2 regions of the Mycobacterium cajalii genome follow, and region 2 is predicted to be linked to the other one. Evidence: predicted binding sites of a transcription regulator. Region 2 holds the regulator's gene; the other holds the start of a gene.
The links. Region 2 encodes HspR, which represses chaperone genes until heat shock. Its sites were predicted from a motif close to ANNTGAGTNNNNNNNACTCANNT; they were not measured.
Positions count from the first base shown of each region.

Region 1: lon (endopeptidase La) is a predicted target of HspR. The motif match lies at 1,844-1,866, and genes of this name have one in related genera.

Region 1 covers NZ_CM141436.1:3,148,627-3,163,591, reverse strand. Annotated here, with positions in the region: gene ACJ512_RS15020 (alpha-hydroxy acid oxidase) at 1-594, shown strand, start outside; gene ACJ512_RS15015 (phytanoyl-CoA dioxygenase family protein) at 598-1,728, opposite strand; gene lon (endopeptidase La) at 1,880-4,219, shown strand; gene ACJ512_RS15005 (nitroreductase/quinone reductase family protein) at 4,234-4,647, shown strand; gene ACJ512_RS15000 (TfoX/Sxy family protein) at 4,657-4,947, shown strand; gene ACJ512_RS14995 (HhH-GDP family DNA glycosylase) at 4,991-5,626, shown strand; gene ACJ512_RS14990 (DUF72 domain-containing protein) at 5,634-6,359, shown strand; gene ACJ512_RS14985 (NAD-dependent epimerase/dehydratase family protein) at 6,371-8,506, opposite strand; gene ACJ512_RS14980 (acetyl-CoA acetyltransferase) at 8,614-10,098, opposite strand; gene ACJ512_RS14975 (IS1380 family transposase) at 10,230-11,627, shown strand; gene ACJ512_RS14970 (IS1634 family transposase) at 11,885-13,660, opposite strand; gene ACJ512_RS14965 (CoA transferase) at 13,839-14,965, opposite strand, start outside.
Region 2 covers NZ_CM141436.1:595,644-610,608, reverse strand. Annotated here, with positions in the region: gene ACJ512_RS02940 (XdhC family protein) at 1-432, opposite strand, end outside; gene ACJ512_RS02935 (LysR family transcriptional regulator) at 457-1,416, shown strand; gene ACJ512_RS02930 (TrmH family RNA methyltransferase) at 1,433-2,077, opposite strand; gene ACJ512_RS02925 (hypothetical protein) at 2,074-2,994, opposite strand; gene pyrE (orotate phosphoribosyltransferase) at 2,998-3,549, opposite strand; gene ACJ512_RS02915 (SDR family NAD(P)-dependent oxidoreductase) at 3,536-4,309, opposite strand; gene ttfA (trehalose monomycolate transport factor TtfA) at 4,326-5,201, opposite strand; gene ACJ512_RS02905 (DUF2207 domain-containing protein) at 5,427-7,235, shown strand; gene ACJ512_RS02900 (LemA family protein) at 7,273-7,839, shown strand; gene clpB (ATP-dependent chaperone ClpB) at 7,844-10,390, opposite strand; gene ACJ512_RS02890 (DUF3060 domain-containing protein) at 10,502-11,470, shown strand; gene ACJ512_RS02885 (FAD-binding oxidoreductase) at 11,505-12,659, shown strand; gene ACJ512_RS02880 (aldose 1-epimerase) at 12,683-13,573, shown strand; gene ACJ512_RS02875 (heat shock protein transcriptional repressor HspR) at 13,570-13,968, opposite strand; gene dnaJ (molecular chaperone DnaJ) at 13,968-14,965, opposite strand, start outside.

The DNA.
Region 1 (14,965 bases), 2.6 Mb from region 2:
CTCGACGCGGTGCCGCACCCGAAATGGTGGTTCGACCTGTTGACCACCGAGCCGCTGGCGTTCGCGTCGCTGGATCGCTGGCCGGGCACCGTCGGTGAGTACCTGAGCACGATGTTCGACCCCAGCCTCACCTTCGACGACCTGGAGTGGATCAAGGCGCGGTGGCCGGGCAAGCTCGTCGTCAAGGGGATCCAGACGCTCGACGACGCGCGCGCCGTGGTCGAGCGCGGCGTCGACGGCATGGTGTTGTCCAATCACGGTGGCCGGCAACTGGATCGCGCGCCGGTGCCCTTCCACCTGCTGCCCGCGGTGGCACGCGAATTCGGCAAGGACACCGAGATCCTGATGGACACCGGCATCATGGCCGGCGCCGACATCGTGGCCGCGATCGCGCTGGGCGCGCGGTGCACCCTGGTCGGGCGGGCCTACCTCTACGGCCTGATGGCCGGCGGCGAGGCCGGCGTGGCCCGCGCGATACAGATCCTCGAAGAAGGGGTGCTGCGCACGATGCGCCTGCTCGGAGTCACCTGCCTCGAGGAGCTTTCGCCCCGGCACGTGACGCAACTGCGGCGGCTGGGGCCCGTCGCGTCGTGAGGGCTACCGCAGGCGCGCGACCTGTTCGGTGCGGTTGCGCACCAGGTCGTTGTAGGCCTGGCCCGGCCCGACGTGCTCCCACAGCGCCGGCGGGTAGTGCGCGACGTACATGGTGCGGCGCCCGCCGGCGCCGGTCGGCCGCGGCGAGGCGTGCATCAGGTCCTGGACGTGCACGGTGACGTCGCCGGGGGCGGTGTCGATGCTCACGACCGGCACCCCCGGGAGCCGCTGCTGCCACCGGTAGTGGATCGCCTGACCGTGACTGCCGGGAACGACCTGAAGGTTGCCGGTCGAGGAATCCGAACCCGTGAGCTGGATTCCGACGCTGAGCGTGGGACACATGATGGCGTGCCCGCCCATCCCGCAGTCCTGGTGCCACGGGATGTTGGACAGCCCGCTGGTGTTGCCCGGCACCTTGAGCAGCACCGCGCTGCCCTCCATCCGGTCGGGCGCGGCGCGCAGCGCGGGGTCGAGGAGGGTGCCCAGCCTGCGCACCCGCGGGTCGCCCTCGAGGGCCGCGAGAACCGGCGAGCGCAGCGTCGCGTACACCAGGCGGCACAGGACGCCGTCGCCGTCCTCGCCGGTGACCCACCACGACAGGTCGTCCCCGGGGCGGGCGGCCGCGGCGAGGCGGTCGACCTCGCGGTCGGCGGCCTCCATCTCCGCGCCGGTGAAGACGCCCTTGACGTGCAGGTAACCCATCGTGCGCAGCTGCGCGGCCAGTTCGGCGTCCTCGGCGTCCAGGGTGTAAGCGGCGAACGGGTCACGCCCTTGGAGGTCGGTTCGCGCCGGATCGTAGGGCGGGATGCCGGCGTGCAGGTAGCGCAGCACCGGGTCCCAGTCGGCCAGCTGCTCGAACCCGCCCCGGTCGAAGGCCAGGTCGTCGCTGAGCAACAGGTTCATGATCGTGCGGACCTGGCCGGCCATGTCGTCCCAGGCTTGCCGCGACAGGCGCACGACGGTGTCGCCGGTGGGCTGCCCGTCGTCGACACGGATCGTCGGCCCGTCGACGGCGTACGTGACGGCGTCCTCGCCGACGAGGAACGAGATCGCGCCGGTGGTTGCGAGGTCCCTGGCCGCGGACTCGAGGATTTGCGGATCGAGCGACGACAGGGCGGGGCGTGACAGTGCCACAGGCCGATTATGCGGCTCAGCGGTCCTCTCGTATACACCCCTGCTCGACGTTGCGGTGTGCGGCATCACGCCGAGCGAAGTGGGCCGTGCCGGGAACAAACCGGCGGCCGACCGGGGTTGAGCGTAACAGACTCAACTTTTGGAGGATTCGATGGCCGACGCCATGTCCGTTCCGGTGCTGTTCGTCACCGACACGATCGTGCTGCCCGGAATGGCGGTGCCGATCGCGCTCGACGAGGCCGCACGCGCGGCGATCGACGCCGCCCAGGCCAGCGAGTCGGGGCAGCTGCTGATCGCGCCCCGGCTGCAGGACCGGTACCCCTCGTACGGGGTGATCGCCAAGATTCTGCAGGTCGGCCGCGTCGCCGGCGGCGGCACCGCCGCCGTCGTGCGCGGTGAGCGCCGCGCCCAGATCGGGGCGGGGGCCTCCGGGCCGGGCCCGGCGGTATGGGTCGAGGTGACCGAGGTCGCCCCGGCTGAGCCCACCGACGAGGTCAAGGCCCTGGCGGCGGAGTATCGCAAGCTGCTGCTGGCCATGCTGCAGCGGCGCGGGGCCTGGGAGATCGTCGACTACGTCAACGGCCTGACCGACCCCTCGGCCCTGGCCGACACCTCCGGCTACGCGTCCTACCTGAGCGCCGCGCAGAAGCGGCAGCTGCTGGAAACCGTGGACGTTGCCGAGCGGTTGCGCGTCCTGATCGACTGGACGAGCACGCACCTGGCGGAGGTCGAGGTCAACGACAAGATCGCCGAGGACGTGCGCGAGGGCATGGAGAAGACGCAGAAGGAGTTCCTGCTGCGCCAGCAGCTCGCGGCCATCCGCAAGGAGTTGGGCGAGGACGAGGCGGACGCTTCGGACGACTACCGGGCCCGGGTGGAGGCCGCCGACCTGCCCGACACGGTGCGCGAGGCCGCGCTGCGCGAGGTCGGCAAGCTGGAACGCTCCAGCGACCAGAGCCCGGAGAGCGGCTGGATCCGCACCTGGCTGGACACCGTGCTGGACCTGCCGTGGAACGTCAAGACCGACGACTCCACCGACCTGAAGGCCGCGCGGGAGGTTTTGGACGCCGACCACCACGGGCTGGACGACGTCAAGGACCGCATCGTGGAATACCTGGCCGTGCGTGCGCGCCGGGCCCAGCGCGGGCTGCAGGTCGTCGGCGGGCGTGGCTCGGGCGCGGTGATGGTGCTGGCCGGTCCGCCCGGCGTCGGCAAGACGTCGCTGGGCGAGAGCGTCGCGCGGGCGCTGGGCCGCAAGTTCGTGCGCGTCGCCCTGGGCGGGGTGCGCGACGAGGCGGAGATCCGCGGGCACCGGCGCACCTACGTGGGTGCCTTGCCGGGCCGCATCGTGCGCGCGATCGGCGAGGCGGGTTCGATGAATCCCGTTGTGCTGCTGGACGAGATCGACAAGGCCGGCTCCGACTACCGCGGTGACCCGAGCGCGGCGCTGCTCGAGGTCCTCGACCCGGCGCAGAACCACACCTTCCGCGACCACTACCTGGACCTGGACCTGGACCTATCCGACGTCGTGTTCCTGGCCACCGCCAACGTGATCGAGAACATCCCGTCGGCGCTGCTGGACCGCATGGAGCTGGTGGAGATCGACGGCTACACCGAGGACGACAAGGTGGCCATCGCGCGCGACTACCTGCTGCCCCGGCAGCGGGACCGGGCGGCGCTGAGCGACGACGAGGTGACCGTCACCGACGCCGCGCTGCGCAAGATCGCCGCCGACTACACCCGCGAACCGGGGGTGCGGCAGTTCGAGCGGCTGCTGGCCAAGGCGCTGCGCAAGGTGGCGACGAAGATCGCCGACGGCGGGCCCGAGGACCGGAAAATCCTGGACGAGCCGGATCTCGTCGACTACCTGGGCCGCCCGCGGTTCACCCCCGAGTCGGCCGAACGGACCGCGGTGCCCGGTGTGGCCACCGGCCTGGCCGTCACCGGCCTGGGCGGCGACGTCCTCTACATCGAAGCCGGCGCCACTGGATCGGAGAAGGCCGGCGAGTCCGCGCTGGTTCTGACGGGCCAGTTGGGCGACGTGATGAAGGAGTCGGCACAGATCGCGCTGTCCTACGTGCGATCGCACGCCGCCGAGCTGGGCGTCGACCCGTCGGCGCTGGACCGGCGCATCCACGTGCACGTGCCCGCCGGCGCGGTGCCCAAGGACGGCCCGTCGGCCGGCGTCACGATGGTGACCGCGCTGGTGTCGATGGCCACCGGACGTCAGGTCCGCTCCGACGTCGGCATGACCGGCGAGGTCACCCTGAACGGACGGGTGCTGCCGATCGGCGGGGTGAAGCAGAAGCTGCTCGCCGCCCAACGCGCCGGCCTGTCAACTGTTTTCATCCCGGCGCGCAACGAGCCGGACCTCGATGACGTGCCCGCCGAGGTGCTCGAAACCCTGGACGTGCGGCCGATGGTCGACGTCGCCGAGATCGTCGCGCAGGCGCTCGAACCGGTGACCGGGATCGCGGCGCAGGCGGCCTGATCCGACCGCCGGGCGTGACATCAGCGTCACGCCCGGCGTTCAATGATGCCGTGAACCTCAAACGGCAGATCGTGCATCGCGTGCAGCGGCTGGTGGTCAACCCGGTGGGCCGGCAGCTGCCGGTGACCATGATCGAGACGACCGGCCGCACACCGGGAAAGCCCCGGCGCACCGCCGTCGGCGGGCGCGTCGAGGACGACCGCTTCTGGATGGTCTCCGAACACGGCGAGCATTCGGACTACGTCCGCAACATCACGGCCAACCCGGCCGTCCGGGTGCGCCTCGGCGGTGAATGGCGCAACGGAACGGCTCACCTGTTACCCGACGACGACCCGGTGCAGCGGCTGGGGAACCTGCCCCGCCTCAACAGCGCGGTCGTGCGCCTGATGGGCAGCGACCTGCTGACCATCCGGGTCGATCTGGACTGAGACCCGCCCATGCCCTACGACGAGGACCTGGCCGACAGGATCCGCGAACTCCTCGGCGCCGAGCGCGGTATCGAGGAGAAACGGATGTTCGGCGGTCTGGCGTTCCTGATCGACGGAAACATGTGCGTGGCCGTCAGCGGCCAGGGTGGGCTGCTGGTGCGGGTGCCGCCGGGCGACACCGACCAACTGGCGGGGCGCGCACATGTCGGCCCCATGGTGATGGCCGGGCGGGAAACTCGCGGCTGGCTGCGCGTCGAGGGCGCCGGCGTGCGGACCGCGCGCGGCCTGCCGCCCAAATGACCGGCGTCGTTTGCCCGGGCACGGTGCGGGTACGCGACGCGGTATGGACGAGCCGAAGAAAGTGTCGCGCCGGCTGCTCAGGGTCGCCGGGACCACCTATGCGGCCGAGGCCGACATCAAGCTCGAAGACAAGCCGATGCCGCTGTTCCAGCTCTTGGTGCTGTGCATGCTCGCCAGCAAGCCGATCGATGCGTCCATCGCCATGGGCGCCGCACGGGAACTGTTCAAGGCCGGCCTGCGCACGCCCCGGGCCGTGCTGGCATCGGATCGCCAGACCATGATCGACGCGTTCGGCAGAGCGAGTTACGCCCGCTACGACGAAAGCTCGGCCACCCGGCTGACCGAGATGGCCGAGAAGGTGCGCGACGACTATTCCGGTGACCTGCGCGAGCTCGCCGAGCGCAGCGAGCACGACGCCGCCGCGGCAAAGCGTCTGCTCAAGAAGTTCAAGGGGATCGGCGACACCGGCGCCGACATCTACCTGCGCGAGGTGCAAGACGTCTGGCCGTGGGTGCAGCCGTATTACGACGACCGCGCCACCGGTGCGGCAAAGAGGCTCGGTTTGCCCGCCACGCCCGGCAAGCTCAAAGGCCTTGCGCCGCGGAGCAGTTCGCGGCTGGCGGCGGCGCTCGTCAGGGTGTCGCTGGATGACGACGTGCGCCGGCAGGTGACCGGTTGACCCGGCGGTGACCGTTCGGATCGGCACGTCCGGATGGTCCTACAACCACTGGGTGGACGTGCTCTACCCTCCCGGCCTGCCGGCCGCACGCCGGTTGACGCGCTACGCCGAGGTATTCGACACCGTCGAGCTGAACGCGAGTTTCTATCGGTGGCCGAAGGATTCGACGTTCGCGGCGTGGCGCGATCAGTTGCCCGCGGGCTTCGCCATGTCGGTCAAGGCGCACCGCGGGCTCACTCACTACCGCCGGCTGGCCTCGCCGGAACCCTGGATCGAACGGTTCGAACGCTGCTGGAACCTGCTCGGTGACCGCCACGGCGTGCTGCTGGTCCAACTGCATCCCGGACAGCAGCGCGATGACGCGCGCCTGGACGCCTTCCTGCGCGGCATGCCGGCGTCGATCCGGGTGGCCGTCGAGTTGCGGCACCCCACCTGGAACGACCCGGCGGTGTTCGCGCTGCTGGAAAGCCGTCGGGCCGCCTACGTGGTGATGAGCGGGGCCGGTCTGCCGTGTATCCCTCGGGCCACCGCGGATCTGGTGTACGTGCGGATGCACGGGCCGAGCCCGGACGCGATGTATGCGGGCTCGTATCCGGAAGCGGAGTTGCGGCGGTGGGCGGCGCAGCTAACAGAATGGGACGACGACGGCCGCGACGTGTGGATGTACTTCAACAACGACCTGGGCGGCCACGCCGTGCGCAACGCGCTCACCCTGCGCGGACGTCTGAGCTGAGCGGGAGGCGATCAGTCGTTCTCCGCCGGGGCGTCGGTGCAGTCCGAGCCCTGATCGACGGGCGCCCACTTTCCGTCGATGACCTCCGGCGGGCGCTGGGCCTGCAACCGGTCCCGTTCGGCCCGGCGGCGTTTGACCCGCAACCGGGCGTCGGCCGGGACGCTGACCAGTTCGTCGCAGGTCAGGTAGAACACGTCGTCGGCGACGTCGAGCAGGTCGGCGTTGACACGCCGAGATCCCAACTCCCGCAACGTCAGCCGAAGCTGGTGGGTGAATCGCAGCGTGGTGTCGTGGGCCAGTTCCCGCGAGCCGCGGGCGGCATCGGCGAGGCGTTGCGCGAGGGTCGCCGAGGATGCCGTCGGGTCGTGCGGCGCGGCGGCGGCGAACTGGGCGGCGGTGCGCAGCAGCATCTCCGGATCGTCGCCGAAGACCCGCCCGGCCAGTTCGGCATCGCCGGGCCCGCGGTGCCCGATCCGCGCGAGGGCGGCATCGAATTTGGCTGCGGTGGAAGGAGACAACGCGCGGATGCTGCCGACGTTGCCCTCCCGGGCCAGGGCGCACAACGGCGGGTCGGCGCGCAGCACCGCGGCCAGTTCGGCGGTTTCGGCTGCGATGCGGTTGCTTTCCATGATCATGCCTATGCCGGACACACTGCTGCCCGCCTGGGTGTGTTCCAGCGCCGCCGCCGTGACGCCGGTGTCGATGAGCCAGAGCGCCGTCAGGGTCCAGCCCTGGTGAATGCGGTCCCGCAACAGCGGAACCCGAACGACCACAGCGGAATCCGGCAGTGCGGCCAGCTGCGCCGCGTCCAGGTGCTCCGCCCCGGCGGCCGCGCTGTAGGCCTGCGTGTCGGTCTTGAGGTGGCGCAACAGGGCCAGCGACCGCGCCGCGACGACCGCTTTGGCGACCGAGCCCAGCGCCCCGCGGGCCAACTGCGGCTCGCCGAATGGCAGCAGGTTGCGCACCCGGGTCCGGCCGGCCAGCGTGCGCCGCACGACCGCCTCCCGGTCCCAGCCCGGAAGTTGTTCGGCGGCAAGCGCGTTGGCCGATACCCCGACGTAGGGCCGGTGACCGAACACCGCGACGGCCCGGCTCCCCCACTCGTCGCCGACCACGCCGCCGAGCGCGAGCACCTGTCCCAGCACCCGGCCGGCCGTGCGCAGGCCGCTCATCTGGACGTCCAAGGTGATCGGCGTCAGCGGCCCGGGCAGTGCCTCGGCGAGAGTGCTCGCGCTGAAGACCGGGAACCGCAGGTCGATCCGGTCGTCGAACTCGCCCTCGATGCCCTCCGGTGCGGCGCTGGGCAACTCGTCGGCCGGCGGGCGCGGCAAAACCTCGACGGGCAGCGGCAATTGGCTCCCGTGGTCGGGCGCACCGGTGGCGTCGAGCCGGCGGCCGACGAGCCCGCGCGCGGTGTCGGCGATCGTGTCGAACGCCTGCCAGCCGCACTCGAACATCCAATCCTCTTGCGCCGCGGAGATATCCAGTTCAGGAGCCAGCTGCGGCCAGCCGCGGAGCCGATGCAGACGCGACCGCGAGGTCACCGACCGCAGCAGCCGCCACGCGGTGACCACGTTGATGGTGTCCGGGGTGGCCAGGTCCACCACACCGGTCCGGTCGGTGTTCAGCGCCGACACCAGGAAACGCACCAGATCCTCGATGTGCAGCACCCGGATCGGCTGGGTGGAGACCTTGGCGCGCAGCAGCGTGGCCACGGTGCGGCACACCGTCCAGTCGAGTTGGCGGCCGACGGGCGGGGCGGCGCGGACCACCAACGTCGGGCCCCAGCTCGTGGCCACCAGCGCCTCGGCCGGCTCGTACAGGTCGGGCCGGCCCGCGGCCTGGGACACGAACAGCAGGCGGGCCCCGGAGCGGGCCGCCGCGTCGGTCACCCGGGCGAGCCCGTCGATGTCCGCGTTCCCGGGTGCGGTGGGATCGACCGGGGCCAGGTGGATCACGGCGTCGGCCTCGTCGGTCAGATCCTGCAACACCGGGTCGCTCAGCGGGGCTCGCACGAACTCCACCCCCGGGTCCAGGGCGGCGTGCCGGCGCTCGGCGATACCGGTGACGCTGTGCCCGGCAGCGAGCAGCTGGCGCGCGACCAGCCGCCCGACTGCGCCGGTGGCGTCGGTAACCAGGATCTGCACCGGGCTCACCCCTCCCAACGTCACATTCGACAATAGGCACGTCGCCGTCACTTACGCGACCGTTACCGCATCCGCGGCGCCCTGGCCTGCTGCGATGCTGTTGACAATTACCGCAGCGTGGCGCTGCCGTCCGCGGCGACGGCGACCTCGGCGCCGCCGATGTCCTCACGCACGGTCGCCGCCGCGGCGTCGGGATCGGCGATCACCGCCAGGCTGCGCGCCCCGTCCGGTGTGCGCACGGCCACGAAGGCCTTCTCCGGCCGTCCCTCCCGGTCGAACGGTGTCGTCCACGCCTCGACGGTCCCGACGCCGTCCCACTCCACCAACCCCTTGCGGGTCGGTTCCCGATCCACCGCCGCCTGGACGTCCTCCCAACGAAATTCGTCCGGCGGTTCGGTGCCGTACACACCGATGCTGTGCTTGGTCAGGTAGCCGCCGTTGGCGGTGATCAGTGCCCGCCGGCCGGGGTTTGCCACCAGCAGCTCGGCCGCGGTGGCGATGGAGTGCATGACGTAGTTGCTCCACGGGCCACCGGCGAAGGTCAGCCCGCCGGTCACGGTGAGCGGGCGGGACGGATCGTCGATGCTCAACCCCAGTTCGCCCGCCGCGACCTGGACCGCCGAGGGGAAACACGAGTACAGGTCGACGTAGTCGACGTCGTCGATGCCGAGCCCGGCCAGTTCGAGCGCCCGGGCCCCGGCGATCCGGATGGCCGGCGACCGGTGCAGCTCGTCGCGCTCGGCGATGGCCGGGGTGTCGTGGGCGTCGGTGCCGGCGTGCGGGTACACCCACCGTTCGGCGGGGATCTGCAGGCGCCTTGCCTGTTCCACCGAGGTCAGCACCAGCGCGGCCCCCTGGTCGACCATGTTGTTCGAGTTGAGCAGCTTCGTGTACGGCCAGCTGACCATGCGGTTCCGCGGGCCGGGTTGCCGGATCTCCTCGCCGGTCATCGGCGTGCGGATCCAGGCGTGCGGATTGTCGACCGCGACGGCGTTGAACCGGGCCCACAGCCGCCCGATCCGCTCGGCGTGGTCCTCGATCGACTCGCCGCCCGCGATGCGCAGCGACTGCTCGAACAGCGGGTAGACGTACGACGGGCGATCGAGCCGGATCCTGAGCTCGGCCTCGCCGGCCATGGGGACGTCCTCGCCGCTGACCTCCGCCATCGGCACGGATTCGTCCTGCACCGTCCACACCAGCCTGCCGCCCTGCGACTTCAGCCCGGTTCTGGTGCGCCAGGTCTCGGCGCCGGCGAGCAGCACCACCCCGGCGCTGCCCCGCTGAATGTCCCGGCAGGCCTGGTTGACCAGCGTCTGCGGTACGTTGCCGCCGATCGGGCTGTACAGGGTGGTGAAGTTCGCGGCGCCGATCCGCTGCCCGAGCAGCAGGCCGGGATCGCGATAGCGGGCCGACAGCACGTTGACCACGCGGATGGAGTCCACCGCCTCGATCACCCGGGCCTCGGCGGCCTGCCCGGCCGCGGCGGCCATCAGGTCCACCGGTTCGACGGACCGCCGCTGCGGGTCGATCTCGTCGCGGTGGTTGACCTGGCCGTAGCCGACCAACACCGGTGTCCTGGGGTCGACGGTCATAGACCGAACCTAGCCCGGATTTTTCGCGGAATGCCGAAGTAGCTGGGTGTTGATGCGCGAAAGTGCCTGTCCTGCAACGCATAATGGGAATTCTCTAGGTTTCCATATGGCGAGCGGAAGGCACTTCGCACGTGAAGAGTATCGCGGTGGCGCGGCGGGTGAAAGTATCGGCGGACGGTCGCGGGGTGGTGTCGCACGCCGGGATGGGGCTGTTGCGGGAACTGGCCGATCTGACCGGGTTATCCGCGCAGGTCACGGCGGTGTTGGCCGATACTTACAAGGGGCCGTGGACCTATGCCCCGGGTGCGGTGTTCGCCGATCTTGCCGCGGCGGTAGCCGACGGGGCGGACTGCATCGACGGGGTCGGCCAGTTGTGTGGAGATCGCGAGCATGCGTTCGGGGCCAAGGCCTCGACAACGACGATGTGGCGGCTCGTTGACCATCGCATCGATGCCGCGCACCTGCCGAAGGTTCGCACCGCGCGGGCATCGGCGCGGGCGGCGGCCTGGGCGGCCGGGGCCGCGCCCCCGGCGGGTGTGCCGCTGTACATCGACATCGACGCCACGCTGGTCATCGACCATTCCGACAACAAGGCGCAGGCGGCCCCGACGTGGAAGAAGTCGTTCGGCCATCACCCGCTGCTGGCGTTTCTGGACCGCCCGCAGATCGCCGGCGGTGAGGCCCTGGCCGGGCTGCTGCGCAAAGGCAACGCCGGATCCAACACCGCCGCCGATCACATCACGGTCCTTCAGCAGGCTTTGGATTCGCTGCCGGCAGATTGGCGTCCCGGCCCGCAGAACCCGGCCGCGCCGGCGGTGGTGGTGCGCTCAGATTCCGCCGGAGCCACCCACAAGTTTGCCCAGGCCTGCCGCGATCACGGGGTCGGGTTCTCCTTCGGGTTTCCCGTCGATGCCCGGGTCCAGGACGCCGTGGACACCCTCAACCTCGGCGATGGCTGGTATCCGGGGATCGACTCCGATGGGCAGATCCGGGACGGGGCGTGGGTGGCCGAGGCCACCGGCCTGGTCAACCTGTCGGCCTGGCCTGCCGGGACCCGGCTGGTGCTGCGCAAAGAACGCCCACACCCCGGGGCGCAGCTGCGCTTCACCGACATCGACGGCATGCGGGTGACCGCCTTCATCACCGACACCCCACCGGGGATGGTTCCCGGGCAGCTGGCCGGTCTGGAACTGCGCCACCGCCAACACGCCCGCGTCGAGGACCGCATCCGCGAAGCCAAAGCCGCCGGCCTGGCCAACCTGCCCTGTCATGATTTCCAGTCCAACGCCGCCTGGCTCGAAATCGTCCTGGCCGCCGCCGATCTGGTCGCCTGGGCCCAACTGATCGGATTCACCGACGCCCCGCAGCTGGCCCGCTGCGAGATCACCGCCTTCCGCTACCGGGTCCTACACGTCGCGGCCCGCATCACCCGCAGCGCCCGCCAACTACGGCTGCGCATCGACGCCACCTGGCGCTGGGCCGGTGCCATCGCAACCGCCTGGCAGCGCATCCGCGCCGCCTTCCCCTGACCACCGCAAACCCGCCCCGACGACCCGAAAGACCCACCGGCCATAGGAAAGCCCGCCCACCCCGGCGACACGGGACGGCCAAACACACCCCAAGCCCAAAATCGCTATCGCTCAGCGATCTTCATGGCTCAGCACCCCCGAACCCCACCCGCACGAAAAATCGAGGCTAGCCCGAAGTTACTGCTGCTTTGGTAGGGGTTTTCCTGGTTTGAGCTGGGGTTTTGGCGGGTTTGGTGGTGTGGTGTTTGTCTACCTGGCTATGCGGCGATGGTGAGGGGGATGGTGGCTTCGATGAGGTCGAATGCGCGGCGTTGTTCGGGGGTGGGGTCGGCGAGTTTGTCGATCTCGATGTCGGTGTTGTGGTAGCGGATCCTGTTGCGGGTCAAAGTCTTGAGGTGTTGGAGTAAGCCAGCGAAACTCCGTAAGGGGTGGCCGTGGGCGTCTTGTTTGGTGGCGGCTTTAGCCGCGGCGTCGGTGCTGCGCTGTGCGGGGGCTACGGGATTGTCCCGGACCGGCGGGTTTTCGTCGGTGAATGTTAGTGGCGCCCAGGCTTTACGCAGGTGCCAGAGCAGGTAGCGGGCCAGCATGCAGATCAGCAGATGGGCTTTGACGCGGTCTTGCAGCCGGTGGCGGATGGGGCGCACTTGCAGGTCGTCGGTTTTGATGCTGCGGAAGTCACGTTCGATGTTGGCCAGGTTTTTGTAGGATTCCACCACCTGGGCTGGGGTCAGTTCCGTGGCGTCGACGCTGGTGCGGATCACGTAGATGCCATCGAGGGCGGCTTCAGCATCGATGTTGTGTTGGTTGCGGTGGTAGGTGAAACCGCTGTCGGTGATGGTGGTGTGGAAATGCTTGGCCATCTTGTATTTTCCCAACACCTTGCCCACCGCCTTGCCGATGTCAGCGGCCCCGGCGAGCCGGCCGGCTGCCACCCGCTTGGTGAGGGGTTCTAGCAGTTTCTCGGTCGCGGCCAACAGCTGGGTACGTTTGCGGGCACGCTGGTCAGCCAATGCCGGGTTGCGGCAGGCGATCAGGCGTTCACCGGGATAGTCGGGGTGAGCGATCTCGACCAGGTCCTGCTGATCGAACAGGCTCATCTGCAAGGGTCCTTGGTCGGCGGCCAGCGCGGCGATCGCCGGGTTGCGCAAAGCGGTGATCCACCCGAAACTCGCACCCGCTTCGTTGAGTTCACGCAGGGCGTTGATGCGGGCGGTGGTGATCATGCCCCGATCACCGACCATCACCAGATCATCGAGTTTGAACGTGTCTTGCAGATCGGCCACGATCTTGGTGAACGCTGTGGGGTCAGCGGTGTTGCCGGGGAACACCCGCACCGCCACCGGACGGCCCTCCCGGTCACCGAGCACCCCGAAGTTGATCTGCGGCAACCCTTTTTTGCCGTCCCGGGAATACCCGCGTGCCGCCAGCTCGCAGTGGCTGCCGGTCATCCACGTGCTCGACAGGTCGAACAACGCCATCTTCGAGGGGTTGACGCGCGGGTCAAGGTGTTTGGCGGCCAATTTCTTTTCGATCCCGTCTTGGCGCCCGACCAGCCAGTCCATCGCGGCGTAGATCTCGTCGGTGGACGCGCCAGCGATACCCAGATCAGCACCCAAGGTGGTGTCAGCCCACCACGACACAGTGTCCAGCTTGGACGCCGGCCGAACCACCCGGGAGATGATCAACCCCAACACCAGATCCCGTGACCGGCATGCCGGACCCAGCAGGGCGGACATACCCACCTTGGCCGCCATCGCCGCCACCGCCGCCACATCCCCATGCGGCAAGCTACGGACGGTGTCGAACTCCGAGCCCGCCGCCACCAGTGTTTGGCCTTTCAAGGTAGCCTCGATCGCGGCAATCGTCTCTGCGGGCAACATCGACAGGTTGGCCACCGTCTCGTTGCGGACCTTAGCGCCGTCACGGAACGTGCGGCGTAGATACACCGATTCGTAATCACGCTGCTGGCCTTGCTTATTCACATGAGACCGCCGAACTTTGACTACGTGAACTTTCCCACGACCGCGCGACATAATCAGCAATATAGCTGATCACGGTCCACTTACCAGGTGCGACACACCAGTATTTTGACTACATTCAAAATGTCAAACAGCCCAATACCGCATGTCAAGCCACCAAACCACCTCAAAACCCGCAGTAACTTCGGCCTAGCGTGGCGAACGCCCGCGGCCGCCGATGACCCGCCCGGCGTCACGCCGGACCGAACAGCGCGCCGTCGGTGATCAGCCGCTCGATCTCCGCGTCGCTCATGCCGAGTAGCTCCCGGCAGATCGCGCGGGTGTCCTGCCCGGGCTGCGGCGCGGGGCGCTGGCGGGCCGGCGGAATGTGGGTGAACGGGGCCGGGCCGGTCTCGGCCGGCAGCCGACGTTCGATGAGCGGATGCACCATCTCGGCGAACAGTTTCCGGTCCCGCAGCTGCTGGTCCTCGAGGAGGTCCGGGGGGCGGTTCATCGGTCCGGCGGCGACCCCGGCCGACTGCAGCAGTTGGGCGACCCGCGCCGGGGTGCGGGTGCGGGTCCAGGAGGAGACCAGCTCCACCAGCTCGCGCCGGTTGGCCAGGCGCGCCTCGCCGGTGGCGAAGCGCGCGTCATCGGCCCACTGCGGCCGGTCGAAAGCCGAAGCTATGCAGCGCCATTCGTCGTCGTCGCGGATCGAGATGACGCACCATTCGTCGTCACCCGCACACGGGTAGACGGCGTGCAGGGCGGTGTCCTCGCGGATTCGGGCCAGGCCCGCGGACAGCGCGGCCCGGGTGACGTAGAGGGTGTCGAGCTGGTTCACCACGACCTCGGCCTGGGAGATGTGCACGCGTGCCCCGCCGCCGGTCCGGTCGCGGTGGATCAGCGCCGCCAGCGCCGCGATGGCGGTGACGCGCCCGACCACGTGGTCGGGGAAGATCGTCGTCGCGTCGTAGAAGGCGTGCCGGGCGGTCCCGTCCGCTTCGTCGGGGTCGGCCGGTGTCCAGAGCCGGGTGACGCCGGTGGTGGCCCGCACCAGCGGGCCGTAGCCCAGGCGGGCGCTCCACGGCCCGCTGTCGCCGTAGGCGCTGCTCTCCGCGAGGATGACACGCGGGTTCACGGCGCGCAGTTCCTCGTAAGAAAACCCAAGGGCGGCAAGGGTTCCCGGCTTGAAGTTGGCGAAGACAGCGTCCGCCTCGGCGACGAGGCGGCGGAAGATCCGGTTACCCTCGGCGCTGCGCAGGTCCAGGCCGAGACCCAGGTTGTTGCGGTGGGTCCAGGCGAACGACTCGCTCATCGCCTCGCCGGCGCGGGCCTGGCGCAGCCCGTCGGGATAGTCGGCGCTTTCGATCTTGACGA
Region 2 (14,965 bases):
CCTGACGATGAGCCGGCGGCCCACCCACGCCGCGTCGGGGTGGGCGATGACGGTCGCGACCGCCACGGGACGACCCGCCGCGACGTCGTCGGCGATCGACCCCAACTCGGGAAACGTTGCCCGCGAGACCGACTCGATGAAGACGTCGATGATGCCGCCGCAGGTCAGGCCGATCTCGAACGCGTCGTCGTCGCTGACCCCGTAGCGTTCCAGTCGCGGCGTCCCGGTGTGCGCGACCTCGGTGGCCAGCTCGTAGACCGCGCCCTCCACGCAGCCGCCCGACACCGATCCGGTCGCCGAGCCGTCGGGGGCCACCAGCATCGACGCGCCCGGCTGCCGCGGCGCCGACCGCAGCGTGCGCACGACGGTGCCCAGCCCCGCGGTCGCGCCGGCACGCCAGATCGGCATCAGCTGAGCAAGCACTTCCCGCACGGGTTCCAACGTAGGCTCATACTCATGACTCCGGCTCAACTTCGGGCCTATTCGGCGGTGGTTCGGCTGGGATCGGTGCGGGCCGCCGCCGCGGAGCTGGGCGTTTCCGACGCCGGGATCTCGATGCACGTGGCGGCGCTACGCAAGGAGCTCGACGACCCGTTGTTCACCAGAACCGGTGCCGGGCTGGCGTTCACGCCCGGCGGCCTGCGGCTGGCCAGCCGCGCCGTGGAGATCCTGGGCCTGCAGCAGCAGACCGCCATCGAGGTCACCGAGGCCGCCCACGGGCGCCGCCTGCTGCGCATCGCGGCGTCGTCGGCGTTCGCCGAGCACGCCGCGCCGGGGCTGATCGAGCTCTTCTCGTCGCGCGCCGACGACCTGTCGGTGGAGTTGAGCGTGCACCCGACCAGCCGGTTCCGCGAGCTGATCTGCTCGCGCGCCGTGGACATCGCGATCGGCCCGGCCGGTTCGGTCGGTTCGGACGAGACGATCTTCGTGCGAGCCTTCCTGAAATATCAGATCATCGCCGTCGTCGGGCCGAAAAGCCCTCTGGCCAAAGGTGTTCCGACGGCCGCAGCGCTGCGTGCCCAGCAGTGGATGCTGGGGCCGTCGGCGGGCGGAGTGGACGGTGAGATCGCGGTCATGTTGCGCGCCTTGGAGATTCCGGAGTCACAGCAGCGGATCTTCCAGAGCGACGCCGCCGCGCTCGAGGAGGTGCAGCGGGTCGGTGGGGTGAGCCTGGCGATCGGCTTCGCGGTGGCCAAGGACCTGGCCGCCGGGCGGCTGGTGCACGTCAAGGGGCCGGGGCTGGACCGCTCGGGCGAATGGTGCGCGGCGACGCTGGCGCCGGCGGCCCGCCAGCCCGCCGTGTCGGAGCTGGTGCGCTTCATCACCACACCGCGGTGCACGCAGGCGATGATCCGCGGGTCCGGCGTCGGGGTGACGAGGTTTCGGCCGAAGGTGCACGTCACGCTGTGGAGTTGAGCGTGAATCCTGGTTGTCACCAGGCGCGATCGAGGTCGGCGTGCTGCCGGATCCAGGCGTGCATCGCGATCCCGGCGGCCACCCCGGCGTTGATGCTGCGCGTCGAGCCGAACTGGGCGATCGAGACCGTCATCGCCGCGCCGGCGCGCAGGTCGCCGGTGATGCCCGGCCCCTCCTGGCCGAACACCAGCAGGCACCGCAACGGCAGCGCGGCCTCTTCCAGGCGCACCGAACCCGGGACGTTGTCCACCGCGACGACGCTCAACCCGGCGCCCGCCGCGAAGCCCAGCAACTCCGCAATGCTGTCGTGGTGGCACAGCCGCTGGTAGCGGTCGGTCACCATGGCGCCGCGGCGATTCCAGCGCCGCCGCCCCACGATGTGCACGGTGTGCACCGCGAAGGCGTTGGCGGTGCGCACCACCGAGCCGATGTTGGCGTCGTGGCCGAAGTTCTCGATCGCCACGTGCAACGGGTGGCGGCGGGTGTCGATGTCGGCGACGATCGCCTCCCGGGTCCAGTACCGGTAGGCGTCGACGACGTTGCGGGTGTCGCCGTCGCGCAACAGGATCGGGTCGTAGCGGGGGTCGTCGGGCGGCTCGCCCGGCCAGGGCCCGACGCCGGCGGCCGGCGCCCCCCACTCGGTGGGCCCGGGCTCGTTCATCGCTGCGTCCACACGCCGGCGTGGGTGCCGTCGACCGCGACCGTCGCGTAGAGCAGCGCCTCGTTGATGTCGCCCTGGGTGCACAGCGACGCGTCGACGTGCACCGCGTCCAGCGAGGCGTCGGGCAGGATCAGCACCGAGGACCCGTACGCGGAGCAGGCCGGGTTCAGCCCCGGGGCGGGCAGGGTCGGCGAGGCGAGCAGCATCATGGGGCCGCCGCGCTTGGCGGAGTCGTCGCGGTAGCGGTCCGCGAGGGCGGTGGCCTCCAGCCCCAGCAGCATGTAGCCGTTGCCGGTGAACGCGGCCGGGTCACCGAGCTGCGCCTTGGTCACCGGGGTGCCGTCGGCGTGCCAGGCCGACAGGTTGACGGTCTTGACGACCAGGCCGGTGTCGTTGGCGTTGGTCGGCATCAGCCCCACGGGGAACGCCGCGGGGTAGGCCGCCGACGTCTTGGGGATGCGGTCGCGCGGCGAGTAGGCGTACACGCCGCGGACCTGGCTCCGGTCCTTCAGCGGCCCGAGGCAGACGGTGCCGGTGAGCCGGTCGGGCGGCGCCGACAGCGGCGAGGGGATCTGCCGCCCGCTGCTGACCGCGCTGTCGCAGCTGCCCAGCGCGGTGGCCTCCCGCGGGTGCGCCAGCGCCCCGTAGAGCCCGAAGCGGACGTCCTCCGGTTTTGCGTGCGGGCTGTTGGGCGACGCGACGCCGGCGTCGACGTCGATCAGCACGTAGTCCTCGGACCAGCGCAGGTTCGACACCCCGATGTTCCAGCCCAGCAACGCCAGCGACTCGCCGAGCCGCGCCCCTTCGGCGCCATAGGGACGGACGGGGTGGGCGGAACTCGAGCAGCCGGCCAGGCAGGCGGCGATGACGAGGAAAACACCCGCGGCGCGCTTCGGCGGCCCGGATCTACAGCGCATCAGTCACGTTGCTGCCTGGCCCAGCCCCAGATCGGCAAGGCCCAGCACGCTGCGGTACAACAGCCCCTCGGCGCGGATGGCCTCGGCGGCGCCGGTGGCGCGGTCCACCACGGTCGCCACACCCACCACCTCGCCGCCCGCCTCTTGGACGGCATGCACCGCCGTCAGCGCCGAGTTACCCGTGGTGCTGGTGTCCTCCACCACCAGCGCCCGCCGCCCGGTCACTTCGGAGCCCTCGATAAGTCGTTGCATCCCATGGGTTTTCGCTGCCTTACGGACAACGAACGCGTCGATCGGCCGCCCGGACGCGTGCATGACGGCCGTCGCCACCGGGTCGGCGCCCAGGGTCAGTCCGCCGACCACCGCGTAGTCCCAGTCGCTGGTGAGCTGCCGGACCAGGGTGCCGATCAACGCCGACGCCCGGTGGTGCAATGTGGCGCGGCGCAGGTCGACGTAGTAGTCGGCCTCCTTGCCCGACGACAGCGTGACCCGTCCGTGCACCACCGACAGGCGCCGGACCAGCTCGGCCAGCTCCGCGCGGTCAGCTTCGTCCACGGCCGCCCCCGACCCGACTTGCCGCCGCGCGCACCAGGTTCCGCGGGATCATCCGCCCCGCGGTCACGAGCGCCTTGTACTGCAGCCCGGGCACGCTGACCACCTTGCCGGCGGAGATGTCGGCGAGGCTCTTTTCGACCACGTCGTCGACCTCGAGCCACAGGAACGACGGCAGCCTGGTCATGTCGAGTCCCGCCCGCTCGTGGAATTCGGTGTGCACGAACCCCGGGCACACCGCGTGCACGCCGACCCCGGTGCCCCGCAGGCCACCGGCCAGGCCCTCGCTGAAGGACACCACCCAGGCCTTGGACGCCGAGTAGGTCGACCCCCGCCCGGACAACAGCCCCGCCACGCTGGCCACGTTGATGACGGTGCCCGCACCGGCGGCGAGCATGGCCGGCAGCGCGGCCCGGGTCAGCTGCATCACCGCGGTGACGTTGACGTCCAGTTGCGCCTGCAGCAGCGTGGGATCCGTCGCCCAGAACTCCCCCGACGTGCCGAATCCGGCGTTGTTCACCAACACCCGCACTCCCCCGGCGAGCCGGTCGACGACCTCGTCGCGATCGGCCGCATCGGACAGGTCGGCGGGCAGGATGTCGACACCGCCCGCCTCGGTCTTCAGTTCCGCCGCGAGTGCGGCGAGCCGGTCGACGTCGCGGGCGACCAGCACCAGGTCGTAGCCGGCGGCGGCGTAGCGGCGCGCGTAACCCGCGCCGATCCCGGACGTGGGCCCGGTGATCAGGGCTACGGGGCGAGGCATGAGCGACCGGCAGCGGTCAGCGCTGGTAGTTGGAGGCCTCGCGGCCGTTGACCGGTGGCGGCGGGCGGCGCACGCCTTCGGGGCGGCCCTCGGTGCGGGGCTGGTCCCGGCGCACGGGCTCCGGCTCGCGCCGGCCCGCTTGAACGTCCGGGCCGGCCAGGCCCGCCACGTCGTGCTGCGCGCGCCGCGGCGGCAGTTCCTCGCGGCCGGCCGGCATCAGCGGACGGCTCGGCGAGGCACTGCGCAGGCCCGCCGGCGCCCCCGACTCCGAGGCGGTCTCCTGCGGCAGCGGCGGCAACACCCGCAGCAGGTCGTTGAACTGGCGCACGGTACGCAGACCCTCGTCCCACTGGGCGCGCGTGCTGGCGATCGGCATGGCCACCAGCGTCCAGTTCTGCTCGTTCCACATGATCTCGGCGCAGTCGGGCGCGGTGTGCGCGAAGGTGACCATGCGCCGGTCGCAGGCCCGCCGGGCCGCGTCCAGGTTCGTCGAGTACACCATCCGCGGCCCGATCGCACCGAGCAGCCAGATGTCGTTCTCCCGCGGCTCTTTGAGCCCCTTGAGCCGCAGGTCCACCACGACGTTGGTCCCCACCTTGCGGTGCAGCGCGATCACCGTGGCCACCTCTTCGAGGTCGAAGATGTAGACCGCCTCGCCGCGGATCTGGCCCAGCACGACGTTGTGCGCGGCGACCTCCCCCACGGTCGACATCACTCCGCGCTTCCAGCGCTTGAGGATCTCGGTCGACTCACGCTCGTAGTCGAACCCGTGCGACCGCGCCCACGATTTGCGGCGCCGGCTGCGGCCGCGACGCCGGTCGATGTCGACGTACAGCAGCACGCCCGCGCCGACGAAGCAAAGGGCGGACAGCGTGAACCAAAGGGGGACCATCCCAAGTAGGTTATCTGCTCTTGGGCCGGAGTGGAGAATGCCACCAGGTCACAACCGCGCATCAGGCGCGTGACGGCACGCCCGCGCGGCGGGGTCGGCGTTCCCGCACGAGTCCAGTAAACGGTTTCGGGAAGTAATTCGGGCACGCCCGTGGGAGAATCCGCGTGCCGCATTGCGATTGCAGCAAACACGCGGCACACCTTCGGGCGGAGGAAACCCGGTGCGATGAAGAAGCTGGTCGCGTCGATGGTGCTCGTCGCGCTGTCGGGCCTCGGCTTGTTGTGGCCGCTCGCACACGGCGCCACACCGAAGCCCGGGCCGGGCGCGGTCGACTGGTCGTCGGAGATCGACGACTATGCCGCGACCTATCGCGTGGCCGCCGACGGACACATCGCGGCCACCGAGGTGCTCACGGTGCGACTGGGCGCCGGCCGGCACGGCATCTTCCGGTTCTTCCCGGTCACCGACCCCACCGACCCGCACGCGCGGATGGTCCCCACCATCACCGGCATCACCCTGGACGACCGGCCGGTGCCGGTGAGCTACGAGTGGCGCGACCGGCGCGGCATCTACGTCGCCCGCATCGGCGACCCCGACGAGACGGTGAGTCCGGGTCCGCACACCTACACGATCAGGTACACCGTCGACGGAGGGCTGGTGAAACCGCCGACCGCGCCGGGGAAGTTCACCAACCGCGCCGGGACCAACCCGAGCGCCCCGACCGCGTCGTTCTACTACAACGTGGTCGGCTTCTGGGCCATGAAGATCGCGGCCGCGCACGTGAGCATCGACCTGCCCGGTCCGTCGGGGCTGGTGCAGTGCGCCGCGGACGAGACCGGGTCCATCCCGTGCGTGCTCGCCGGTGCGGGCACCGACCACGTCACGGTCACCACCGCGGCCCTGCCGCCGCAGAACCCGGTCACCGTGCGGCTCGACCTGCAGGTGCCGCTTCCGCACCGGGCCACGCTGCCGTGGACCGAGCGCTTCGACAAGATCCTTTCCCGATCGGTTCCGATCGCCGCGACGGTGGCGCTGCTGTCGGTGCTGGCCGGGCTCGGCGGTTACCTGTGGGACCGGCGGTCGCGCGAGGCGGCCCCGGGGGCCCCGGTGCTGTACGTCCCGCCCGAAGGCCTCGGACCCGTCCAGACCGCCTACATCGTCAACGAGAAGGCCGGCGGCCACGCGCTGGTGGCCACGCTGCTGTACATGGCCGAGCGGGGCCTGGTGCGACTGAACAAGACCACAGCCAAGCACTGGAAGGTCGCCGGCCTCGGCACCCCGGAGCAGTGGGCGGCCGTCGACCCGGTGACGCGGGAGGTGGGCGAGGCACTGGGCGTCACCACCGCCGGCGCGACGTTGAACGTCGCCGGCAGTCAGACGGCGGGCCAGAAACTGGCGGACGCCAGGGAACGGCTCGAGGCCGGTTGCCGATCCTGGTCGCGCACCCGGGGATTGATGGTGAACGTGGCCGCCGAGTGGGCCGGTCGGCTGCTGGTCGTCGCAGCCCTGGTGCTGGCCGTCGTCGGGTTCGCGGGGGCTTTCACCTGGACCATGTGGGGGCTGCCGCCCGCGGCCTTCGCGATCGGGGGCATCGGCCTGCTGGCCGGCGGCGTGGGCACCCGCCGCACCCCGTCGGGCCGGCGGCTGTGGTCGCGCGCCGCCGGCTTCGAGCGGCTGCTGACCACACCGTCCGCCGAGGACCGTTTCGACTACGCCGCGCGCAAAGACCTGTTCATCTCCTACATCCCTTACGCGGTGGCCTTCGACGCCGCCGAGAAGTGGGCCGCCAAGTACCGGACCGCCACGGGGTCCGAACCCCCGGCCCCCGCCTGGTATCCGGTTTCTTCCGGCACCCGCCCGGCGACGCTGTACTCGTCATCCGGCGGATTCGACAGCTTCGACTCCGCCGTGTCGGCGTCGATCAGCGCCTACAAGAGTGCGCAGAGCTCCTCGTCCAGCTCGGGCGGGTCGAGTTTCAGCAGCGGCGGCGGCAGCTGGGGCGGCGGCGGGGGCGGCGGGGGCGGCACGTGGTAGATCGGTTCGGCTCAGGCCGCAGGAGCTAGGAGAGCAAATGGGTAGCACCATCGTCATCATCGTCGTGGCCGCGCTGGCGGGCCTGGTAGTGCTCGGTGTCGTCGCGTTCAACACGCTGCGCAGTCTCGACGTCAAGGCCCAGGAGGCGCTCGGCGGGATCGACGTGCAGCTGACCCGCCGGGCCGACCTGGTGCCCAACCTGGTCAACACCGTCAAAGGCTATGCGGCGCATGAGAAATCGGTCTTCGAAGAGGTCACCGCCGCCCGGGCGGGTGTGGCCCGGGCGACGGCGGAGGGCAGCATCGACGAGAAGGCGCGGGCGCAGGGGCGGCTGGACCGGGCGATCGCCAACGTGCTTGCCGTCGCCGAGAACTACCCGGACCTGAAGGCCTCGGCCAACTTCCTGGCGCTGCAGGAGCAACTCGCCGACACCGAGAACCAGCTGGCGTTCGCGCGTCAGTACTACAACGACGCGGCGGCCAGCCTGAACCGGCGGGTGGTGACGATCCCCTGGGTGTTCTTCACCGGTCTGGCGGGTGTGACCAAGCGGCCGTTCTACCAGGCGCCGGAAGGCCAGCAGGCGCCGCCGCAGGTCCAGTTCTAGTCACTCAGCCCAGGATCAGCGAGTCGCCCTCGGGGCTGACGTTGACCGCGACCGTGTCCCCGTCGTGCACGTCGCCGGCCAGCAGCATCTTGGCCAGCTGGTCGCCGATGGCCTGCTGCACCAGCCGGCGCAACGGCCGGGCGCCGTAGACCGGGTCGAACCCGCGCTGGGCCAGCCACTTCTTGGCGGCATCGGACACCTCGAGCTGCAACCGCCGCTGGGCCAGCCGCTTCTGCAGCTGCGCCAACTGGATGTCGACGATGGCCACCAGCTCGCCGGGCTCGAGGCCGTGGAACACGATCACGTCGTCGAGCCGGTTGATGAACTCCGGCTTGAACGCCGAGCGCACCGCGGCCATCACCTGCTCCTCGCTGCCGCCCGACCCGAGGTTGGACGTCAGGATCAGGATGGTGTTGCGGAAGTCGACCGTGCGGCCCTGCCCGTCGGTCAACCGCCCCTCGTCGAGCACCTGCAGCAGCACGTCGAACACGTCGGGGTGGGCCTTCTCGATCTCGTCGAACAGGATCACCGTGTACGGGCGCCGCCGCACCGCCTCGGTCAGCTGACCGCCCTGGTCGTAGCCGATGTAGCCGGGGGGCGCACCGACCAGGCGGGCCACCGAGTGCTTCTCGCCGTACTCGCTCATGTCGATGCGGACCATCGCGCGCTCGTCGTCGAAGAGGAACTCCGCCAGCGCCTTGGCCAGCTCGGTCTTGCCGACACCGGTCGGGCCCAGGAACATGAACGACCCGGTCGGCCGGTTGGGGTCGGCCACCCCGGCCCGCGACCGCCGCACGGCGTCGGAGACCGCCGTCACCGCGTTCTTCTGGCCGATCACACGCCGGCCCAGCTCGTCCTCCATGCGCAGCAGCTTGGCGGTCTCGCCCTCGAGCATGCGGCCGGCGGGGATGCCGGTCCACGCCGACACCACGTCGGCGATGTCGTCCGGCCCGACCTCCTCCTTGAGCATCACGTTCTCGCGGGCCTCGGCGTGCGGCAGCGCGGCGTCGAGCTTCTTCTCCACCTCCGGGATGCGCCCGTAGCGCAGCTCGGCGGCCTTGGCCAGGTCGCCGTCGCGCTCGGCGCGCTCGGACTCCCCGCGCAGCGCCTCGAGCTGTTCCTTGAGCTCGCGGACGACGTCGATCGCGCTCTTCTCGTTCTGCCACCGCGTGGTCAGCTCGGCCAGCTTCTCCTTCTGGTCGGCCAGCTCCGAGCGCAGCTTCTCCAGCCGCTCCTTGGACGCCTCGTCCTCCTCCTTGGCCAGCGCCATCTCCTCGATCTCGAGGCGGCGCACCAGGCGCTCGACCTCGTCGATCTCGACTGGGCGCGAGTCGATCTCCATCTTCAGCCGCGACGCGGCCTCGTCGACCAGGTCGATGGCCTTGTCCGGGAGGAAGCGGGCGGTGATGTAGCGGTCGGACAGCGTGGCGGCGGCGACCAGCGCCGAGTCGGTGATACGCACGCCGTGGTGCACCTCGTAGCGGTCCTTCAGCCCGCGCAGGATGCCGACGGTGTCCTCCACCGACGGCTCGCCGACCAGCACCTGCTGGAAGCGGCGCTCCAGCGCGGCGTCCTTCTCGATGTACTTGCGGTACTCGTCGAGCGTGGTGGCCCCGACCAGCCGCAGCTCGCCGCGGGCCAGCATCGGCTTGATCATGTTGCCGGCGTCCATCGCACCCTCGCCGGTGGCGCCGGCGCCGACGATGGTGTGCAGCTCGTCGATGAACGTGATGATCTGCCCGGCGGAGTTCTTGATGTCGTCGAGCACCGCCTTGAGGCGTTCCTCGAACTCGCCGCGGTACTTGGCGCCGGCCACCATCGAGCCCATGTCGAGCGAGATCACGGTCTTGTCGCGCAGGCTCTCGGGCACGTCGCCGGCCACGATGCGCTGGGCCAGGCCCTCCACGATCGCGGTCTTGCCGACACCCGGCTCGCCGATCAGCACCGGGTTGTTCTTGGTGCGGCGGCTCAGCACCTGCACGACGCGGCGGATCTCGTTGTCGCGGCCGATGACCGGGTCGAGCTTGCCCTCGCGGGCCCGCGCCGTCAGGTCGGTGGAGTACTTCTCCAGCGCCTGGTAGGTGGCCTCGGGATCGGCGCTGGTGACCCGCGCGCTGCCCCGCACCTTGGCGAAGGCCTCGCGCAGCGCCTGCGGTGAGACGCCGTGGCCGGTCAGCAGCTTGGCCACCTCGGAGTCGCCGGTGGCCAGGCCGACCATCAGGTGCTCGGTGGAGACGTACTCGTCGTCCATCTCGGTGGCCAGGTGCTGGGCGGTGGTGATGGCCGCCAACGATTCGCGGGACAGCTGCGGCTGCGCGCTGGCGCCGCTGGCCTGCGGCAGCCGGTCCAGCAGGCGCTGGGCCTCGGTGCGGATGGCCGCCGGCTCCACACCGACCGCCTCCAGCAGCGGCGCGGCGATCCCGTCCGCCTGCGTCAGCAGGGCCATCAGCAGGTGGGCGGGCCGGATCTCGGGGTTGCCGGCGGACGAGGCCGCCTGCAGCGCCGAGGTCAGCGCAGCCTGGGTCTTGGTGGTCGGGTTGAAAGAGTCCACGACGCCTCCGTTCGGGTCGGGTTACGGGTCAAAATGCTTGTCGCGATATCTAACGCCGTCAAGGTTGAGTCTGTTCCGCTCAAGTCTAAATGTTGTGGGACGATTTCGTCGATGAATCCGCCGCCCGAACCCGAGCAGCGGCTCTCGCCCACCCCGCGGCGCGTCCCCAAGGCCTTCTGGCTGGCCGAACTGCTGCCGTTCCGGTGGTGGTACGTGTGGACGCTGTTCGTGGTCGCCGTCGCACCGGTCGCGCTGTGGATCGAGCTGCCCAAGGCGTTCGCCGTCGTGGCGGTGCTGACCCTGGCGGGGGTCTACGCCACGCAGCTGTGGGAGGCGCGGGTCCGCCTCGTCCTGCTCAAGTGGGGCCGGGCGGCGACCGTCACCGGCGCGGAGGCGCTGTCGCGCGCCACCTACCGCGGCGGGACGACGTGGTACAACGTCCACCTCCCGCTGGCGCGCGGCTGGACCGTCACCCGCCGGCGGTGGAGCGGTCCGAACGCCAAGACCAAAGTCCGCTACACCCTCGACGGGCGCCGCGGCGAGGCGATCGTGCGCGGCCGCGAATACGTCGACGGGGTGATCCTGGCCGACGACCGCAACCCGGCGCGGTCCCGCTGCGTGACGTCGTTCGCCTACGACCTCGACCGCGACGAAGCGGGCGACTGGGTCGGCCGGCTGCGGCCGCGCCTGCGGGTGGGGATGGCCTGCTGGCTGGCCCTGGTGACCGGCTGGCTGGCACTGGCCGGCCTGGCGGGCAACGGGTTCCGCACCGAGTACCGCGGCCGCGACGAGACCCGCGCGACGACGGTCCCCCGGGCGGGCACGTTACAGCTCAGCGGCACCGGCACGCGCAAGACGATCCCCTGCAACAACGGCTATCTGTCGGTGAGCGGGGTGACGAACGCGATCACGGTCACCGGCCACTGCGCGAGCCTCAACGTCTCCGGAAACGAGAACCGCGTCACGGTCGACAGCGCCGACGCCGTGAGCACCTCGGGAACCGACAACCGGGTGACCTACCACTGGGGCTCGCCGGACGTCGTCGACGCCGGCACCGCCAACACCGTCCGGCAGGGCTGATCGCCGGGGCGCGGCGCGCCTAGAATTCGGCTCCGTGAGCTTGGAGGACCCCGAGGCGTTGCGGGTCCTGCGCGACGCCATCGCGCAGGACCCGCTCGTCCACCGGTTCTACACCCACTGGTTCGCCCTCGACACTTCCGTGCGCGACCTGTTCCCGGCCGAAATGGCAGGCCAGCGGGCCGCTTTCGCCCAGGCGTTGCGCTGGGTCTACGGCGAGCTGGTCGAGCGGCGCGCCGAGGAGCCGGTGGCCTTCCTCGCCCAGCTCGGTCGCGACCACCGCAAGTACGGGGTCACCGCGCCGCACTACGCGACGCTGCGCCGGGCGCTGCACGACACGCTGCGCGATCACCTGGGCGAGGCCTGGACCGGGCCCGTCGCGGAGGCCGCGCGCCAGTCGCTGAACCTGATCAGCGGGGTGATGAGCGGTGCCGCCGACGCCGAGGAGGGGCCCGCCTGGTGGGACGGCACGGTCGTCGAGCACATCCGGGCCTCCCGCGACCTGGCGATCGTGCGGCTGCAGCTGGACCGCCCGATGGACTACCACCCCGGCCAGTACGTCACCGCCCAGGTCCCGCAGTGCCCGCGCCGCTGGCGCTACCTGAGCCCGGCCATCCCGGCCGACCCGGACGGGCTGATCGAGTTCCACGTTCGCGTGGTCCCCGGCGGCCTGGTCAGCACCGCGGTCGTCGGGGAAACCCGTCCCGGCGACCGGTGGCGGTTGTCGAGCCCGCACGGCGGGCTGCACGTCGACCGGGACGGCGGCGACGTGCTGATGGTGGCCGGCAGCACCGGGCTGGCGCCGCTGCGCGCGCTGATCCTGGACCTGGGCCGCTACGCGGTCAACCCGCGGGTGCACCTGTTCTTCGGGGCCCGCTACCGCTGCGAGCTCTACGACCTGCCCACCCTGTGGCAGGTCGCGGCGCACAATCCGTGGCTGTCGGTCTCGCCGGTGTCGGAGTACGGCGCCGACCCGCCCTGGGCCGCCGACTATCCCGACTGCACCCCGCCCCGCGGCCTGCACGTGCATCAGAAGGGCCGGCTGCCCGACGTGGTGACCGGATACGGTGGTTGGGGCGACCGGCAGATCCTGATCTGCGGCGGACCGGACATGGTGCGGGCCACCAGGGCCGCCCTGATCGCCAAAGGCGCTCCGCCGGAACGCATCCAGCACGACCCACTGTCCGGGTGAGTCGAGGTCGACCGAGGTAGGGCATGCACACCGTCACACTGCGCGACCCGTCCTCGCCCCTCGCCGCCCGGTTCGTGCCGGGAGCCGGCATGATCGGCACCTCACTGACCGACGACGGGGTGGAGCTGCTGGGCCAACGCCGCGGCCTGGACGCCTACGTCGAGGCCGGCAAGACGATGGGCATCCCCATCCTGTACCCGTGGGCGAACCGGCTGGGCGGCGACACCTACAGCGCCGAGGGCGCGACGGTGCGGCTGACGCCGGGCGAGAACGGGGTGCGCGCCGACCCCAACGGGCTGCCCATCCACGGCACCATGGCCGCCTATCCGGGCTGGCGGGTGACGGCGCAAACGGCCGACGCGCTGACCGCCGAGGTCGACGTCGGTGCCGACCCGCGGCTGCTGGCCGGGTTCCCCTATCCGCACGTGCTCACGGTGTCGGCGCAGCTGGCCGGGCGCACGCTGACGGTGAGCACCACGGTCACCGCGACCGGCGACACCCCGGTCCCGCTGTGTTTCGGCTTCCACCCGTACCTGCATCTGCCCGGGGTGGCGCGTGGCGACTGGACGATCCAGACCCCGCCGCTGCGACACCTGGCCCTCGACGAACGCGGATTGCCCACCGGCTCAGCAGAACTCCAGCCGGAGCAAGAAATTTTGTTGGGCGACAAGGGTTTTGACGACGCCTACGATCAGGTACCCGAGGGTGCGGTGTTCGCGGTGTCCGGCGGCGGGCGGCGCCTGGAGGTCCACTTCGAGCGTGGGTATCCGGCCACGCAGATCTTCGCCCCACCCGCCGAGGACGTGGTGTGCTTCGAGCCGATGACCGCACCGACCGACGCACTGCGCCGCGGCGGCTACCGGTGTGCGCGACCGGGCGAGCCGGCGCAGGCCCGGTTCTCGATCCGCGTCTAACGGCCCCGGGGATTGCGGGGCTGCCAGACCACCACCGCGGTGCTCTTGGGCAGCACCGCGAGGTCGCGGCGCTGGCTGGCGCGCGACGTCAGCAGCTCGTCGGTCAGCTCCTTGACCCGCGACTGCAGCGCCTCGACCTGGTTGGTCAGCTCGATGATGCGCTTGATCCCGGCCAGGTTGACCCCCTCGTCCTGGGAGAGCCGCTGCACCTCACGCAGCAGGTCCACGTCGCGCTCCGAATAACGGCGTCCCCCACCGGAAGTGCGGCGCGGCCGGACCAGCCCGAGGCGGTCGTAGGTGCGCAGGGTCTGTGCGTGCATGCCGGCGAGTTCGGCGGCCACCGAGATCAGGAACGTCCGGGACTCCCGTTCCGGGTTCCTCGCGCTCCCGGCCATCAGCGGTTCCCCGCCCATCCGGCCCGCGGGTTGAAGCCGCTGGAGCGCTCGGCGGCCGCGTAGGCCTCCAGCGCCTCCTGGGCCTCGCCCTCCAGGTTCGGCGGCACGGCCACCTTCACGGTGACCAGCAGGTCCCCGTTGCCGCCGCCGCGCTTCGGCACGCCCCGGCCACGCACCCGCAGGATGCGCCCGTCGGCCGTGCCCTTGGGCACCCGCACGCCGACCTTGCCGTCCAGCGTGGGCACCGAAATCGTCGAGCCCAGGGCCAATTCGGTGAAACTGACCGGGACGGTCACCGTCAGGTCGTCGCCGTCGCGGCCGAAAACCTTGTCCGGGCGCACATGCACGGTCACGTACAGGTCCCCCGAGGGGGCACCGCGCAGCCCGGCCTCGCCCTGCCCGGGCAGCCGGATCCGCTGGCCGTCCTCGACCCCGGGCGGGATCCGGACGTTGATCGTGCGGGTTCGGGTGGTGACCCCGGTGCCCTTGCACTCGTCGCAGGGGTGCTCGATGATCGAGCCGCTGCCCCGGCAGTCGGTGCACGGCTCGGAGAAACCGAACGCACCCTGGTTGCGGTTGATCACGCCGGACCCGTTGCAGGACGGGCACACCTTCGGGCTGGTGCCCGGCCGCGCGCCGCTGCCGTGGCAGTTGGTGCACGGCGCCGGGCTGGTCAGCCGCAGCGGCATCGCCACGCCCTTGGCGGCCTCCACGAAGTCCAGCTCCGTCTCGGTCTCCAGGTCGTTGCCGCGCCGCGGCCGGCTGGGCCGGGCGGCCGCACCGCGCCCGAACAGGCCGCCGAACAGGTCGCCGATGGTGGCGCCGCCGCTGCGGCCCGCGGCGTCGAACAGGTCGTTCAGGTTGAATTCGGCGCCGTCACCGCCCGCGCCGAACCCGCCGAAGTTGCCGGCTTCGAACCTGCGCCCGCCGAACCCGCCGCCGGCGAACAGCCGCCGCGTCTCGTCGTACTCCTTGCGCTTGGCAGGGTCCGACAACA